Linked DNA regions of Synechococcus sp. PCC 7335. Each later gene encodes a partner of the first gene's protein in a complex. Links are inferred from orthologs where the notes say so. Each region holds a gene or a part of one and is shown on either strand. Other genes may lie near its edges.

The links. Proteins that work in one complex are often made in the same cells at the same time.
Region 2: the proteins of mnmG (region 1) and mnmE are in contact, whole or in part, in a solved structure (PDB 9HIP), measured with the Escherichia coli proteins. The link is inferred for Synechococcus sp. PCC 7335 from one-to-one orthologs.

The regions. Positions count from the first base shown.
Region 1 is NZ_DS989904.1:1,089,650-1,096,883, forward strand. Bases 2,601-5,476 are described here. They hold mnmG (tRNA uridine-5-carboxymethylaminomethyl(34) synthesis enzyme MnmG), read left to right. Parts: upstream 2,601-3,031; coding sequence 3,032-4,921; downstream 4,922-5,476. Other genes in these bases: S7335_RS04905 (HAMP domain-containing sensor histidine kinase), read right to left, coding at 2,601-2,818; S7335_RS04915 (carbohydrate ABC transporter permease), read left to right, coding at 4,974-5,476. Outside these bases: S7335_RS04895 (transporter substrate-binding domain-containing protein), read left to right, coding at 1-838; S7335_RS04900 (sugar O-acetyltransferase), read right to left, coding at 839-1,399; more of S7335_RS04905, read right to left, coding at 1,586-2,600; more of S7335_RS04915, read left to right, coding at 5,477-5,957; S7335_RS04920 (carbohydrate ABC transporter permease), read left to right, coding at 5,954-6,892; S7335_RS04925 (ABC transporter ATP-binding protein), read left to right, coding at 6,954-7,234. UniProt on the Escherichia coli protein: NAD-binding protein involved in the addition of a carboxymethylaminomethyl (cmnm) group at the wobble position (U34) of certain tRNAs, forming tRNA-cmnm(5)s(2)U34.
Region 2 is NZ_DS989904.1:98,774-106,107, reverse strand. The notes cover bases 2,232-5,207. They hold mnmE (tRNA uridine-5-carboxymethylaminomethyl(34) synthesis GTPase MnmE), read right to left. Parts: upstream 4,422-5,207; coding sequence 3,042-4,421; downstream 2,232-3,041. Other genes in these bases: S7335_RS00440 (DUF2062 domain-containing protein), read left to right, coding at 4,781-5,207; S7335_RS00450 (Uma2 family endonuclease), read right to left, coding at 2,378-2,953; S7335_RS00455 (NAD(P)/FAD-dependent oxidoreductase), read right to left, coding at 2,232-2,331. Outside these bases: S7335_RS00460 (efflux RND transporter permease subunit), read left to right, coding at 1-667; more of S7335_RS00455, read right to left, coding at 709-2,231; more of S7335_RS00440, read left to right, coding at 5,208-5,536; S7335_RS00435 (SIMPL domain-containing protein), read left to right, coding at 5,804-6,571; tRNA 2-selenouridine(34) synthase MnmH, read left to right, coding at 7,086-7,334. UniProt on the Escherichia coli protein: Exhibits a very high intrinsic GTPase hydrolysis rate. Involved in the addition of a carboxymethylaminomethyl (cmnm) group at the wobble position (U34) of certain tRNAs, forming tRNA-cmnm(5)s(2)U34.

The DNA of each region.
Region 1 (7,234 bases):
AGCGATAGACCAGGTAGAAAACGGAACGATAGATATTGCCATCACTGCTGCTGCAACCGCTAGAGCAGAAGAGCGGGTAGATTTTACTCAAAGCTACTACGTCACCTCTATCGGCATCGCTCAAACGGCGCAGCGCAACATTCTAGATAATGTTAAGGCCGTTCTAACGCCTCGTTTCTTGTGGATCTCTCTATGGCTCTCAGTGCTGTTACTAGTAGTGGGCATGATTGTCTGGTTGTTTGAGCGACGCTCTGATGAAGAAGTTTTTGGCAAGGGCATGATGAGTGGACTTTGGGATAGCTTTTGGTGGTCGGCAGTGACCATGACCAGCGTCGGCTATGGCGACAAAGTACCCACTACGTTTGGCGGTCGCCTAGTAGCGTTGCTTTGGATGATTGTTGCATTAGCCGTAGCGGCAACCTTGACAGCGTCTATTACTTCTGTGCTGGCTGCGGACGATAGCGGGCAACTCACGCAGGTAGCGGTCCTCAAGCAGCTAAAAGTCGGCAGCGTAGAGGGCTCTAATGCAGCCGAGGCGCTAAAAGAACAAGAGATCTCTTTTCAGCCGATCAATGTGCCAGAAGATGGTTTGAATGCGATCGCCGATGACCAGATAGACGCCTTCGTTGATGACGCAGCACTGCTGAGCTATATCAACAAGAACAGCTTTCAAAGACGGTTCGTTGTAGAATCTACCGGACTTCAGGCTCGGCGCTATGCTTTTGCACTGCCAAATGATGCCCAGCAGCTAGAAGCAATTAGCGCGCAGGTGATTCAGGAGCAAACTGACGCTGACTGGCAGCCATTGCTAGAGCAGTTTTTACCCAAGAACAACTAATCAGAGTTGCCGTATGACGCGACACGGGCTGCCTACAGCCAACACGTTAGCCGGTAGGTCTCGTGTGACGACGCTGCCTGTACCTACTACTGTGTTCTCACCAATGCTAATACCAGGGCAGACAACGACTCGACCCCCCAACCAAACGCCATCTCCGATAGAAACAGGCAGGGCGTACTCAAGCCCGGCTCGACGTGTCTTTGCCTCCAAAGGATGGGTTCCTGTATAGATGTGGACGCCGGGCGCAATTTGCACTTCATCACCAATCGTGATCTTGTTGCAATCAAGGAGGACACAGTCGTAGTTGATGAAGCTGCGCTTACCAATAGCGATGTTGAAGCCGTAGTCACAACGCAGCGTTGGCTTCAGTATGGTGTCTTCCCCAAAGCGGGCAAAAAGCTCGGTCAGCAAAATCCGACGTTCTTCTGTTGCATCCGCTGCGGTTGTGTTGAACCTTGACAGGATGGACTGCGCTTGTAGGTGGGCGGATGCCAGCTCAGGATCGTTAGCAAGGTATAGCTCGCCTGCCAACATTTTAGATTTTTGACGACTAGGTGACATAGGATTTTCGAGACTTTTGACGACTAGGCGACAGACGACTAGACGACAGACGACTTGGTGACATAGGTTATCGACTCTGAGACTCTAGAACATCAGGTTTGAGATATCCAATTCTGAGATATCCATTGAAGTTAGGTAGCCAAAAAACTTCGCCATCAGATGAATCGATTCGTCTAAAGCAGGTGCTCAGCTGTGCATTTTGGAGCCACTAATGGCTTCTGTCTGGGTTTTTAGCTGAGCGCCGGTTGAATAGTGAAGTGGCAAAACTATGGTGAAAGTTGAACCGACGTTAGGTTCAGAGGTTAAACGAATGCTGCCTTGCAGCAGTTCTACCAGTTGGCGGGCGATCGCCAAACCCAAACCCGTACTACTTGCCGCCCTTTGGCCCGCTTCCCCTTGATAATACGGTTCAAAAATCCGATCTTGCTCGGCACTATCGATACCTAATCCGCTATCGATCACAGCGACTTCTACTAGATTATTCTCCCTACCTCGCACTAGCCTTGTTTTGACTTTAATACTGCCTTCCTCTGTATAACGAACCGCATTGCTAATCAGGTTAGTGAGTACCTGCCTTAGCCGAGTTTGGTCAGTTGTCATAGGCTCAATATCAGCCTGACAATCTACCTCAATCGATAGTGCCTTCTGCTGAGCCAAGGTGCTGAGGACAGTAGCAACTTCTTCTATCAAACTACTAAGGTCGACCTGCTCAAGCTTGATCGCCATCTGTCCAGATCTACAATAAGAGATCTCTAACGTCTCATTGATCATCGTTAGCAGTCGCCTGCCATTGGCTAGCACCTGCTCAATAAAATCAAAGTTGGGCTTCGTATGCGAACTCTGCTGCCGCAAAAACAGGTCAGAGTAGCCAATGATGCAGCTCAATGGACTTTTAAGCTCATGAGCAAGATAAGCCATGTTCCTCTGTTCATTACGAGCCAAGCGGTCTAGTTCTTGATTACTGACCATCATCTCGTCATACAGCCATTTCACCTCACGCAGGCGTTCGTCCGTGTAGCGATCTAGGCAAAAGGCGATCGTCTTATCTAGCACACCATCTATCAATCGGGTGGCTCGTAGAGTTAACCGGGTGTCGCTGGTCAGCAGCTTCGCTTCTAGTTCGTCAAATATGATGCCGCGTAAAATGCCATACTCTCGTACGATTTCACCTGCGCTATACCCTTGTTTAGCGCGCATTTCGCCATGAACGTCAGCTTGATCAATAGCAGCGCGAACGTCTGAGAGCTGAGGATCACGAAGCAAATGAGCGATCGCATCTAGCAGATTAGGCAAACTATCTAAAATCGCCTCGTAGGTCAGATCTTGGCTGCTCTCAATGTGATTGTCCCCACGAACCTGCGTCATCCACGTATCAATAATGGCACGTTTGCGCTGAGCCAGCAGCTGACCAAAATCCATGTTTGACGCTTCCTATTTCTTAAAGAAAAATTTATGTATATTCTGCAAGCTTACAGACTTCTTACGCCTTATAGGTCGTCTTCTAGGAATATCACTTGGGTACAGCCATCAATCGCTAGAATGATGTCAGACCAATATCGGACGGACAGTGAGTTCTGACCTCCGCAACTAGAGCGCCTCTAGGTTGGTCGCATAGATACTATTGCCTGCAGTATGAGTGTTTCTTTTTCAGACCAATTTGACGTTGTAGTAGTAGGTGCAGGCCATGCTGGCTGCGAAGCTGCGCTTGCTGCCGCTCGTTTAGGGTGTCGCACCTTGCTGCTGACAATGAACTTAGATCGCATTGCCTGGCAGCCCTGTAACCCTGCCGTGGGAGGTCCGGCCAAGTCACAGCTTGCTCACGAAGTCGATGCTCTGGGCGGGGAAATTGGCAAAATCGCTGATCGCACCTATCTACAAAAGCGAATTCTCAATAGCTCGCGTGGTCCAGCGGTGTGGGCTCTGCGGGCGCAAACAGACAAGCGTGAGTACGCTGCTGTGATGAAGTCGGTCGTAGAAAACCAGGAGAATCTGATCCTGCGTGAAGGGATGGCGACCGATCTAGTGTTGGGCGATCGCGGTGAGATTATCGGTATCGAAACCCACTTCGGCATGACCTTTGGATGTCAGGCCGCTATTCTCACGACCGGCACCTTTCTCAATGGCACTATCTGGGTCGGTAAAAAATCCCTTTCCGCTGGCCGCGCCGGAGAGCCCGCTGCGATCGGCATGAGCGAAACCCTGAGTCGTCTCGGCTTTGAAACCAGCAGACTCAAAACTGGGACGCCCGCTCGCGTTGACAAGCGCTCTGTCGACTACAGCCGCCTCGAAGAACAGCCAGGCGATCCGAACGTCCGCTGGTTCAGCTTTGACCCAGAAGTTTGGCAAGAACGAGAGCAAATTCCTTGCTACATGACTCGCACTACCGCAGCCACCCATCAGCTAGTGCGCGATAATCTACACCTTTCACCGGTCTACGGTGGCTGGGTCGAAGCCAAGGGGCCGCGCTACTGTCCTTGCATAGAAGATAAAATCGTCCGCTTTGCCGATAAAGAAAGCCATCAGATTTTTATCGAGCCAGAAGGCCGCGACTATCCTGAGCTTTACATTCAGGGTTTCTCGACGGGTCTGCCTGAACATTTGCAGGTGGACATGCTCCACACGCTACCCGGCTTAGAAAACTGCACAATGCTCCGCCCTGCCTACGCTGTAGACTACGACTATATTCCGGCGACGCAGTGTTTTCCTACCCTAATGACCAAGAAGGTTGAAGGGCTCTTTTGTGCGGGGCAGATCAATGGCACGACTGGATACGAAGAAGCCGCTGGGCAGGGACTCGTTGCAGGTATTAACGCGGCCCGTTTGGTTCAAGCTAAAGAGCTGATTGTCTTTCCGCGTGAAGGTAGCTATCTAGGGACGCTGATTGACGATCTTTGTACGAAAGATTTGAGAGAACCTTACCGAGTACTGACCTCTCGGTCGGAGTATCGGCTGATCTTGCGCTCGGATAATGCAGACCAAAGACTAACGCCATTGGGTCGTGAGATTGGACTGATCGACGATCGCCGCTGGCAGCTATATCAACAGAAGCAAGCAAATATCATCGCTGAAAAAGAGCGTTTGCACACCGAAAGGGTGAAAGAACAGACTGAAGTTGGCCAACAAATCTACGCAGACACCCAGCAAAAGATCAAAGGGTCAGTTACACTTGCCGATTTGATTCGCCGGCCTAAGTTTCACTATGAGCATCTAGAAAGCTACGGTCTAGGTAATCAAGCATTAACTACCGCCGAAAAAGAAGGCGCGGAAATCGATATAAAATACTCTGGCTACATTCAGCGTCAGCAAAAACAGATTGATCTGGTTTCTCGTCAGACAAATCGATCGCTGCCGCAAGACTTGGACTATATGACCGTCGAGACACTATCGATGGAGTCAAGAGAGAAGTTGAACAAGGTCAAACCGCTGACGGTGGGACAAGCAACGCGGATTGGCGGTGTCAATCCGGCGGATGTGAACGCGCTGCTAGTATTCCTGGAGGTGCGCGATCGCCAAGCATCATAATTCGAGCAAATCCTTGGACCAATAGTACGGGGCGCACAGAACGAGCTGATTTATGGATAACAACCTGTTGTTGATACTCAGAGCACTACTGGCGATCGCGCTGGGCTCAGGCGGTGTCATTGCTATCTTCTATGGGCTCAATATCCTGGTTGAAAAGGCTCTACCCAAAGGAACGCAGCGCCGAATTCTGCCCTGGATTTATGTAGGACCCTCCCTCCTACTGCTGTTGGTTTATCTGGTGCTACCCACCATTCGCACTATCTATCTCAGCTTTTTCAACAACGATTCGAGTCGCTTTGTCGGACTGAGAAACTATATTTTTGCCTTCACCTCGCCCGATATGTTGATTGCTTTTCGCAACAACCTGCTATGGCTAGTGTTAGTAACAGGTATTAGCGTTGGACTAGGGTTAATCATCGCTGTGTTAGTCGATAGGGTGCGATATGAGCCTTTGGCTAAATCCTTGATCTTCTTACCGATGGCGATTTCGTTCGTGGGCGCGAGCGTTATCTGGCGATTTGTCTATGCCTATCGGCCAGCGGGAAGTGAACAGATTGGACTACTCAACGCGGTTGTGACTTTTCTCGGGTTCGAACCGATTGGCTGGCTAGTCGAGCGTGATATCAATAACTTTGCGCTGATTGCCATTATGATTTGGCTGCAGACAGGCTTTTGTATGGTGCTGCTCTCTTCAGCCGTCAAAGGCGTGCCTAAAGATGTAATCGAAGCCGCTAGAGTAGACGGTGCTAACGAGTTTCAGATTTTTCGGCGGATTATCGTACCGATGATCATGCCAACGGTAACAGTGGTCTCCACGACGGTGATTGTCTTAGTACTGAAGGTGTTTGATATTGTTTTTGTGATGACAGGTGGCAACTTAGATACCGATGTGATCGCCAGTCGAATGGTCAGAGAAATGTTCAACTTTCGCAACTTTGGTCGGGGTAGTGCGATCGCAGTTATCTTACTGATCGCGGTCATTCCCGTCATGGTGGCCAACATTCGCCGCTTTCGCCAGCAGGAGCTAGATCGATGACGAGCGCCAAATCCATTCCTCCACAATCGCCTCAGCCACGGCTACCGGGTCCGCGCTATCAGCGCAGCCGCAAAGAAAAGTCTGGGTTCGAGCAATTTGTGGCCAAAGCGCCAGTCCATATTGCGGTCGTTGCGATTGCGGTTCTGTGGACATTGCCAACGCTAGGGCTATTGATCAGCTCCTTTCGGCCCGCTGAAGACTTAACCAGTAGCGGCTGGTGGACTGTGTTTGTCAATCCGTTTGAATTTACCCAGTTCACGCTTAGCAACTATGCTCAAGTCTTGTTCGATCAGGGCATGGGACAAGCTTTTCTCAACAGCTTAGTGATTTCCGTGCCTGCGACGGTGATTCCGATTGCGATCGCTACCTTCGCAGCCTACGCGCTTGCTTGGATGGAATTTCCCGGCCGTCAAACCTTATTCATCATTACCGTTGGGCTCCTAGTCGTACCGCTACAGATGACGTTAATTCCAATCTTGCGAGCCTATACCGCACTAGGGCTCTCTGGCACTTACCTCGCGGTTTGGCTGGCGCACAGTGCCTATGGATTGCCGCTAGGCGTATACCTATTGCGCAATTACATTGGCTCATTGCCCCGCGATTTAATCGAAGCTGCAACGGTTGATGGCGCTTCCCACTTACAGGTATTCTCACGAGTCATTGTTCCACTCAGCATGCCGGCGATCGCCTCTTTTGCCGTCTTTCAGTTTCTTTGGGTCTGGAATGATTTGCTTGTGGCTCTAGTATATCTAGGCGGCAATCAAGATGTTGCTCCAGTGACGCTAGTACTCAGAAATATTGTGGGCGATCGCGGCCAGGATTGGTTTCTTCTCACCGCTGGGGCGTTCGTCTCTATGCTGGTGCCGATGATTGTCTTTTTTGCCCTACAGCGCTACTTCGTGCGCGGTCTGCTAGCAGGCTCCGTCAAAGGATAGAAAACCCAAACCTAGGAAATTAACCCTAAAAACTTACCCTTTATTATTTCTCTTTATTCCTATGTCTAGTGTCACCTTTGAGAATGTCACCAAACAATACGAAAACGGATTTGTCGCTGTAAAAGACTTAAACATCCAGCTAGAGGATAAAGAGTTTCTGGTTCTAGTAGGACCTTCTGGCTGCGGTAAAACCACTTCGCTTAGGATGCTAGCAGGCCTAGAAGATATTACTAGCGGCAGCATCTACATCGGTGGACAAAGGGTAAACAACGTCACCCCTAAAGATCGAGATATCGCGATGGTATTTCAATCTTATGCGCTGTATCCGCATATGACTGTCGC
Region 2 (7,334 bases), 990 kb from region 1 along the record:
AAACAATGTGCAGGCTTTCCTTACAGCAGGCGCCTTGCCAGACACAGTGCTCACCCAATTTCAACAGCAGCTAGAAGAAAGTGGCTTCGAGCTGCCGACGGGCTATCGGATTGAATATGGTGGGGAGGCTGACGCTAGAGGCACCGCCGTCGGCAATTTGCTAGCGTCTGTAGGCGTGCTAGCGATTCTGATGGTGGCCACGCTAGTGCTATCGTTTAATTCGTTTGCGATCGCGGCGCTGCTGGGTGTGGTTGCGGTCTGCGCGGTGGGACTAGCGGCAATGGCGCTATGGGTGTTTAACTCTATCTTTGGCTTTACCGCTATTCTCGGAACGCTGGGTCTGATTGGTCTGGCGATCAATGATTCTATTGTCGTACTAGCAGCGCTGCGAGAAGATCCGCTGGCTAGAACGGGCGATGTCAAGGCAACGGTACAGGTTGTGCTGAAAGCCACTCGGCATGTGGCCGCAACGACGGTGACAACCATTGTCGGCTTTGTGCCGTTGATGCTCGATAGCACCGGATTTTGGCCACCCTTGGCGATTGCGATCGCCGGCGGCCTTGGCGGGGCAACCCTGCTGGCGCTCTATTTCATTCCATCCGCATACATTCTAATTTTTAGGCAATCAGATAAGCAATCAGATTTGCGCTTAGAAACCTCTCACTGAAGCTTCACTCTACGAATAGAACAGCTCAAGTAGAACAAACATTATTCGTTTGCTGCTACCATACTCAGTGCAACAGCTTCAGCAACTTTGATGCCATCAACAGCAGCCGAGAGAATACCGCCTGCATAGCCTGCACCTTCTCCGGCCGGATAGAGACCTGGAGTGTTCAAACTTTGAAAGCGTTCATCTCGTTTGATCCGGATAGGAGAAGAGGTACGCGTCTCAACACCCGTTAAAACAGCGTCTTTCATCGCGAATCCTTTAATCTTTTTATCGAAAGCAGGGATGGCTTCACGAATAGCGGCGATCGCATAGTCCGGCAAACTCTCACTTAAGTCACACAGATGCACGCCCGGTCGATAGGTCGGCTTTACCTGACCAAATTCCGTCGAAGCCTTCCCTGCCAAAAAATCTCCGACTAGCTGCCCTGGAGCTTCGTATGTCTCGCCGCCTAGCTTAAAAGCATTGGTCTCTAACTGGCGCTGAAGCTTAACGCCACCTAGCGGATCGTCAGGGTAATCGACTTCTGGCGTAATCCCAACCACAATGCCGCTATTGGCGTTGCGGCCGCTACGCTCGTATTGACTCATACCGTTGGTCACCACTCTGCCTATTTCAGAAGTCGCTGCTACCACCTGCCCACCTGGGCACATACAAAAGCTGTAGACCGTGCGACCATTCGCACAGTGATGCACTAGCTTGTAGTCTGCAGCTCCTAAAATGGGATTTCCAGCATTGTCTCCATAGCGCTGCTGATTGATCAGTGGCTGCGGATGCTCTATACGAAAGCCGACAGAAAAAGGTTTTGGCTCGATATAGACGCCCTGCTGATGGAGCATCTCAAAGGTATCGCGAGCGCTGTGACCAACTGCTAAAACAACGTGATTGCTGGCAATAAAGTCTCCATTTTCTATGGTAACGCCGCGAACCTGACGATTCTCTCCTTGTCTATCCAGCTCAATCTTTTCTACCCGGCTTTGAAATCTAATTTCTCCCCCTAGCTCAATCACCTGATTACGAATATTTTCAACAATCTTGACTAGGCGGTAGGTGCCAATGTGTGGCTTACTGATATACAAGATTTCTGGAACAGCGCCATTCTCAACTAGCTCGTGTAGTACTTTGCGCCCGTGATGGTCATTATCTTTGATCCGGCTATAGAGCTTACCATCAGAGAAAGTTCCGGCGCCGCCTTCGCCGAACTGGGCGTTGGATTCGGGGTTGAACCTACGCTTACTCCAAAATCCGAACGTGTCTTGCGATCGCTCATGTACTGCCTTCCCTCGCTCTAACACAATTGGCCGAAACCCCATCTGGGCTAGCAGCAGCGCCGCAAACATACCGCAGGGGCCAACGCCGATCACAATCGGACGCATCTCTAGATCATTAGGCGCTTTGGCAACATATCGATAGCCCATATTGGGAGTTGGAGACACGCGACCTGTCTTTTTGAACTTCCTCAGCAGTTGTTTTTGTTTTGGCGTTTCAATATCGAGCGCATACACCAATGAAATAGCGTTTTTCTTTCTAGCATCGTAGCTACGCTTAAAAACTGAAAAATTTTTAAGATCAGCATCACCGATCTTAAGCTTTTGAAGGATAGCTGCTCTTAGATCAGCTTCAGTATGATCTAGAGGAAGTTTGACTTCTGTGAGACGCAGCATAAAAGAAACTTAAAACTTTCGAAGAGAACAAGCTGAAGCTCAAGAGCTAAAGAATACCTTTGAGCTTCAGTTCAAAATCTGGAAGAACAGAGCCGTCCGATACAGACGAAGGGTTGATTAGAACTTTTACATCCTGATCAGGGCGATAGATCTCGACCTGACTATCCGTTCGGTTGATCAACCACCCGAGTCTGGCGCCATTGTCTACATATTCTTGCATCTTGGCCTGAAGAACCGAGAGGCGATCGGTTTTAGAGCGCAGCTCAACGACAAAATCAGGACAAATAGGGGGAAACTTTTCCTTCTGCTCCGGCGTTAAGGCATCCCACCGCTCAATCTGCACCCAAGAAGCATCTGGCGCTCGATCGGCTCCATTAGGAAGCCTAAAAGCAGTAGAAGAATCAAATACTTTGCCTAGTCCCTTACTTTCGTTCCACATCCAAAGCTGAGCGTTGATATCAGCGTTCCGGATTCCCGTTTCTCCACCAGTAGGGGGCATCAAGATTAATTCTCCATTGGCGCTACGCTCAATTCTGATGTCACGATTAACGCGACATAGTTCATAAAACTGCTCGTCCGAGAGTTTCGTTGACGGAGGCATCTGTAGCGTTAGAGCAGTCATAGAGCTATTTCACAACGAAATGCTAGCAACACAAAGCGGTGAATACAGTGTATCGCAGACCTCTGTCTGCTGGTAATGTCCGTCAAGGCTATTTGCCAATGCAGAAGCGGCTAAAAATCTCATCAAGCATAGATTCTGTGATTTCTTCTCCAGTGACCTCGCCAAGGGCGTGAATGGCTATGCGTAGGTCAATTGTCCAAAAATCAAGCGGAAGGGCATTGGCTATGGTCTGTTCGACTTGGGCGATCGCAATATCAGCCTGGGTAAGCGCGGCGGCTTGACGCTGGTTGATGGCGATGTCGGTATTAGCAGCGGTGAGATCGCCCGCGTTAGCAGCACTGAGAATAGCGGCTTCAAGCTCGGGGATGCCATGGTTGACGGCAGCAGCAGTGTGGACGATGGGGGAGTGAGGGAGTGGGAGGGTGGTGGGATGACTATCAGCTAACAGGTCAATTTTGTTGACTACGATAATATGAGGCGTGTCTTTGATTTGCTCGTAGAGGGCTTGGTCTGCCGCTGTCCAGCCAACGGTGGCGTCTATGGTCAGCAATACGAGATCGGCGGATTGAGCAGCCGTTAATGAGCGTTCAATACCGATTTTTTCGACTTCGTTGGTGGCAGCGTGAATGCCAGCGGTGTCAAGGACTTGAATCGGGATACCACCGACGATGAGCTGCGACTCGACGACATCACGGGTGGTACCAGGCAGATTGGTAACGATTGCCCGGTCGCTTTTGCTCCAGGCATTGAGCAAGCTAGATTTGCCGACGTTGGGCTGGCCGATGATGGCGACTTTAAGACCAGTACGAAGTAATTCACCTTGATCAGCGGTCAACAGAACTTGGGCGAGCTGATGATGAATGGATTGAAGGCGCGATCGCACGTCATCTTCATTGATCGGTGGTAGATCATCGGCAAAGTCTACCCGTGCTTCGATCTCTGCCAGTACATCTAGACACTGACTACGAAGCTGACGAATAACCTCAGCTAGCTTACCTCTAATTCCCATTAGCGCCGTTTGAGCAGCCTGTGGGGACTGAGCGCCAACTAAATCGGCAACGCTCTCAGCCTGAGTAAGATCTAGGCGTCCGTTCAAAAAAGCCCGCAGGGTGAATTCACCTGGTTGTGCTAGCCTAGCGCCTTGCTGTAGGCAGAGCTGAAGCACCTGCTGCACTGCCATAATGCCACCATGGCAGTGAAATTCGACGACATCTTCGCGGGTGTAAGAGCGAGGCGATTCCATTAGCAGCAGCAGCGCTTCGTCAACGATGGTCTGCTGGCTGTGGATATGTCCATATAGGATGCGGTGGCTTTCCCAAGGCTGTCGTCCAGGCGCGTGAAAAAGCTGTTTGGCGATCGCGATCGCATCTAGCCCAGATAGCCTAACGATGCCAACGCTCCCTTGTTCAGGGACAATGGCAGTAGCGATCGCCACGATGGTTTCAGCTTGGTGGATGGTCTGAGGCATGATCGAATGGGCACAGGGCGTAGAGCAGCGGTCTGTTCAGAAACTGTATGACCTAAGCCACAACATATCAATTACAAGGGGATTGCTCAGGAGTACGAATCTAAAGATAGGAAGTGCCTCTTTGTAGTATTACGGCCAACTTATCACTCACGCGGTAGATGATTTCATTCGCTGGTATAAAATAAGCTGAGTGGACGCATATCTCTCTGGCCTCCTGCCACTAGGTAAGGTGCAAGACTTTAAAGGTAGTATTTTGAGGCTGGCTTCAAAATACTGTTGGGCTACAACCCATTAGAGTCCTCCCAAAAAACCTTTCTTGAGCTGAGGTGAAAAGACTAGTGATATATCCTTCGTAAGCTATGCAAAATTCGATGTCACAACCTGATACTGCAGATTACGATAGGTCGCTACCGCCATCGAAAGGAGATCGCTATTCGCTATCTGCTCTAGACTTGGCTGCACTTAGAGAGTCCATGCACAGAAGCTCAGCGAGTGAAGCGTCTGCTACAGTGCGCAGAGAGTCTACAGGAGATGTAGAGTCTTTGGCTTTGATGGAAAGGCCGGTGCCGCTCTTTTCTAGTGAACAGTCAAACAGAAAAAAGAGAGCTGCTAGACAGAGAGCGTTACCCAATAATTCTGTGCTAAAAAGATTCAATTTACTTTACTGGCGGCGGTTGTTTCGCTACTTTTATATTCGCTTTTTGAGAATGCAAGGCAGCCCTCATGCGATCGCCAGAGGTATTGCTGCTGGCGTGTTTGCTGGGGCATTTCCGCTACTAGGCTTTCAGACGATCATTGGGGTTGCGATCGCCGCTACGATTCGTGGCAATAAGATTATGGCCGCTGTCGGCACGTGGATTAGCAACCCGCTTACCTACGTTCCTATCTTTGCGCTCAACTTTCATGTCGGTCGTTGGCTATTGCGCCTACCTAACGACATTATGATGCCATCTGCGTCTGCTGGCACGGAAGAGTGGATGAGCCTAGGCGTGTCTGCAAGTGCGTCGCTGCTACTAGGTTCTTTCGTGGTTGGTATAGCTGCAAGCTCCATTGCTTATTACTTTGGCCTGCGGATTGCTCTGTTTCGAGAAAAGAAACAGAGCGATAGAAGGTAGAGTAGTCCACCTTTGCCATCGAATTGGGTATTGATCTAAAATCATTAGATGTATTGACCGGTCTAGTTTTAGCTGTTTCAATGCCAATCAAATGTAATTGTTAAAATGTTGGCAGAACCATGCTGGCAGAACCAGTGAGAGGTTACTGAAACTGAAACCAGTGCTTTTCTCAATCATAGTGACAGTATTCTGTAGTGAGTTATCTGCATTTTTAGTAGATGAAGTTCAGTAGATGAACGCATCGAAGATACATTGAGGAAATATGTGATGAAACTTTGGCTAATCCGACCTAAGCAGTTAGGCCGTCGAAGGTGGGCTTTAGCATTGGCAATGATGACTCTGGTTCCAGTAGGAGGCTACACCCTGCGCTCTGGCTCAGCCATAGCTCAAACGAATAGTGGTCCTGTGCATCAGTCAGAGCGAGTGTTGAGTGTTACTGGGGTAGGGATACAGTCAATCCCTACTACGCTAACTCAAGTTAATCTAGGCGTGAACATAGAAGCAGAGACGGCTCAATCAGCTCAACAGCAGGCGGCTCAGCAGTCTACAGCCGTGATTGAGTGGTTGCAATCGCAAGATAATGTGCAAAAGTTAGAGACAAGTGGCATCTCGCTTAACCCTCGCTATGACTATGCAAACAACAGGCAGAGGCTAATTGGCTACCAAGCGACTAACACCGTTAGATTTAGAGTACCAACCGAAGCGGCAGGACCCCTCATAGATGAGGCTGTCAATCGAGGTGCGACTCAAATCAACGGCATTAGCTTTGTCGCAGAAGATGATGTGACTACTGCAGCTAGACAGCAAGCACTTGCTAACGCTGTTGAAGATGCGCAGCAGCAGGCGGACACGGTGCTAAGTACATTAGGACTCTCTCGCGCAGAAATTGTGAATATCTCTATTGGCTCTGTTAGCGTCCCTGTTCCTCGTCCAGAAGCTGTCGAAAATCGCCTAGCTGATACTGCTGCTAGCACCATCGTCCTCGGACAAGAACAAACCATCAGTGGACAAGTAACCTTGTACATCAGCTACTAGCTAGATTCCAAACGAGCTGGTTTCCACAAGCGAACGCACATTAGCTTACGACATCGGACACAGTTGATTGTCATGTGCGAACAAATCAACAATACCAGCGGTATTTAGCTGTTGCTTGCGCTCGCAACGTTGATTCCTCTATCTTGTGAGTAATTACTTTTTAGAGACAGAGTCAAGGTTTTGGTTGTTTCAAAGAATTACTCGAAAACTTTCTCTAACAAAAGCAGAAATAACCTCCCTCGGCCGGTTGAGCCTCTACTACAAGATCTTCTGCAAGCAGATGCGTTAACAAAAGCGTCTTGTGGTAGTTGAAGTGTTTCCTACCTATGAGACGACGGCAACAGAACTTCAATGCAGCGGTCTAGTTCGTTTATCCATCTCGAACGTATGTTCCACTGAAATCCCAACTATTTATGAGCTTTCTAAAGCAGCACAGAGCAAAGTAGATAACCCTCGAACAAATGAACCAAAAGAACTAGGATATGAGAGCTTACCTATCGCTAAAGTTATATTTGTGTCTCACATTTCCGTAGTCTCTATTGATAAATTCCTCAATGCAGCGGGTCCAATTTTGGATGTGCGTAGTCCGGGTGAATTTGAGCAAGGTCATATTCCAGGCGCGATTAGCTTTCCGCTATTCACAGACGAAGAACGCGCTAAAGTGGGCATTTGCTACAAGCAACAGAGCAGAGAACAGGCAGTAGAGCTAGGGTTCGATCTCGTAGGTCCCAAACTAGGAGAGTTTATCCGACAAGCAAAAGTG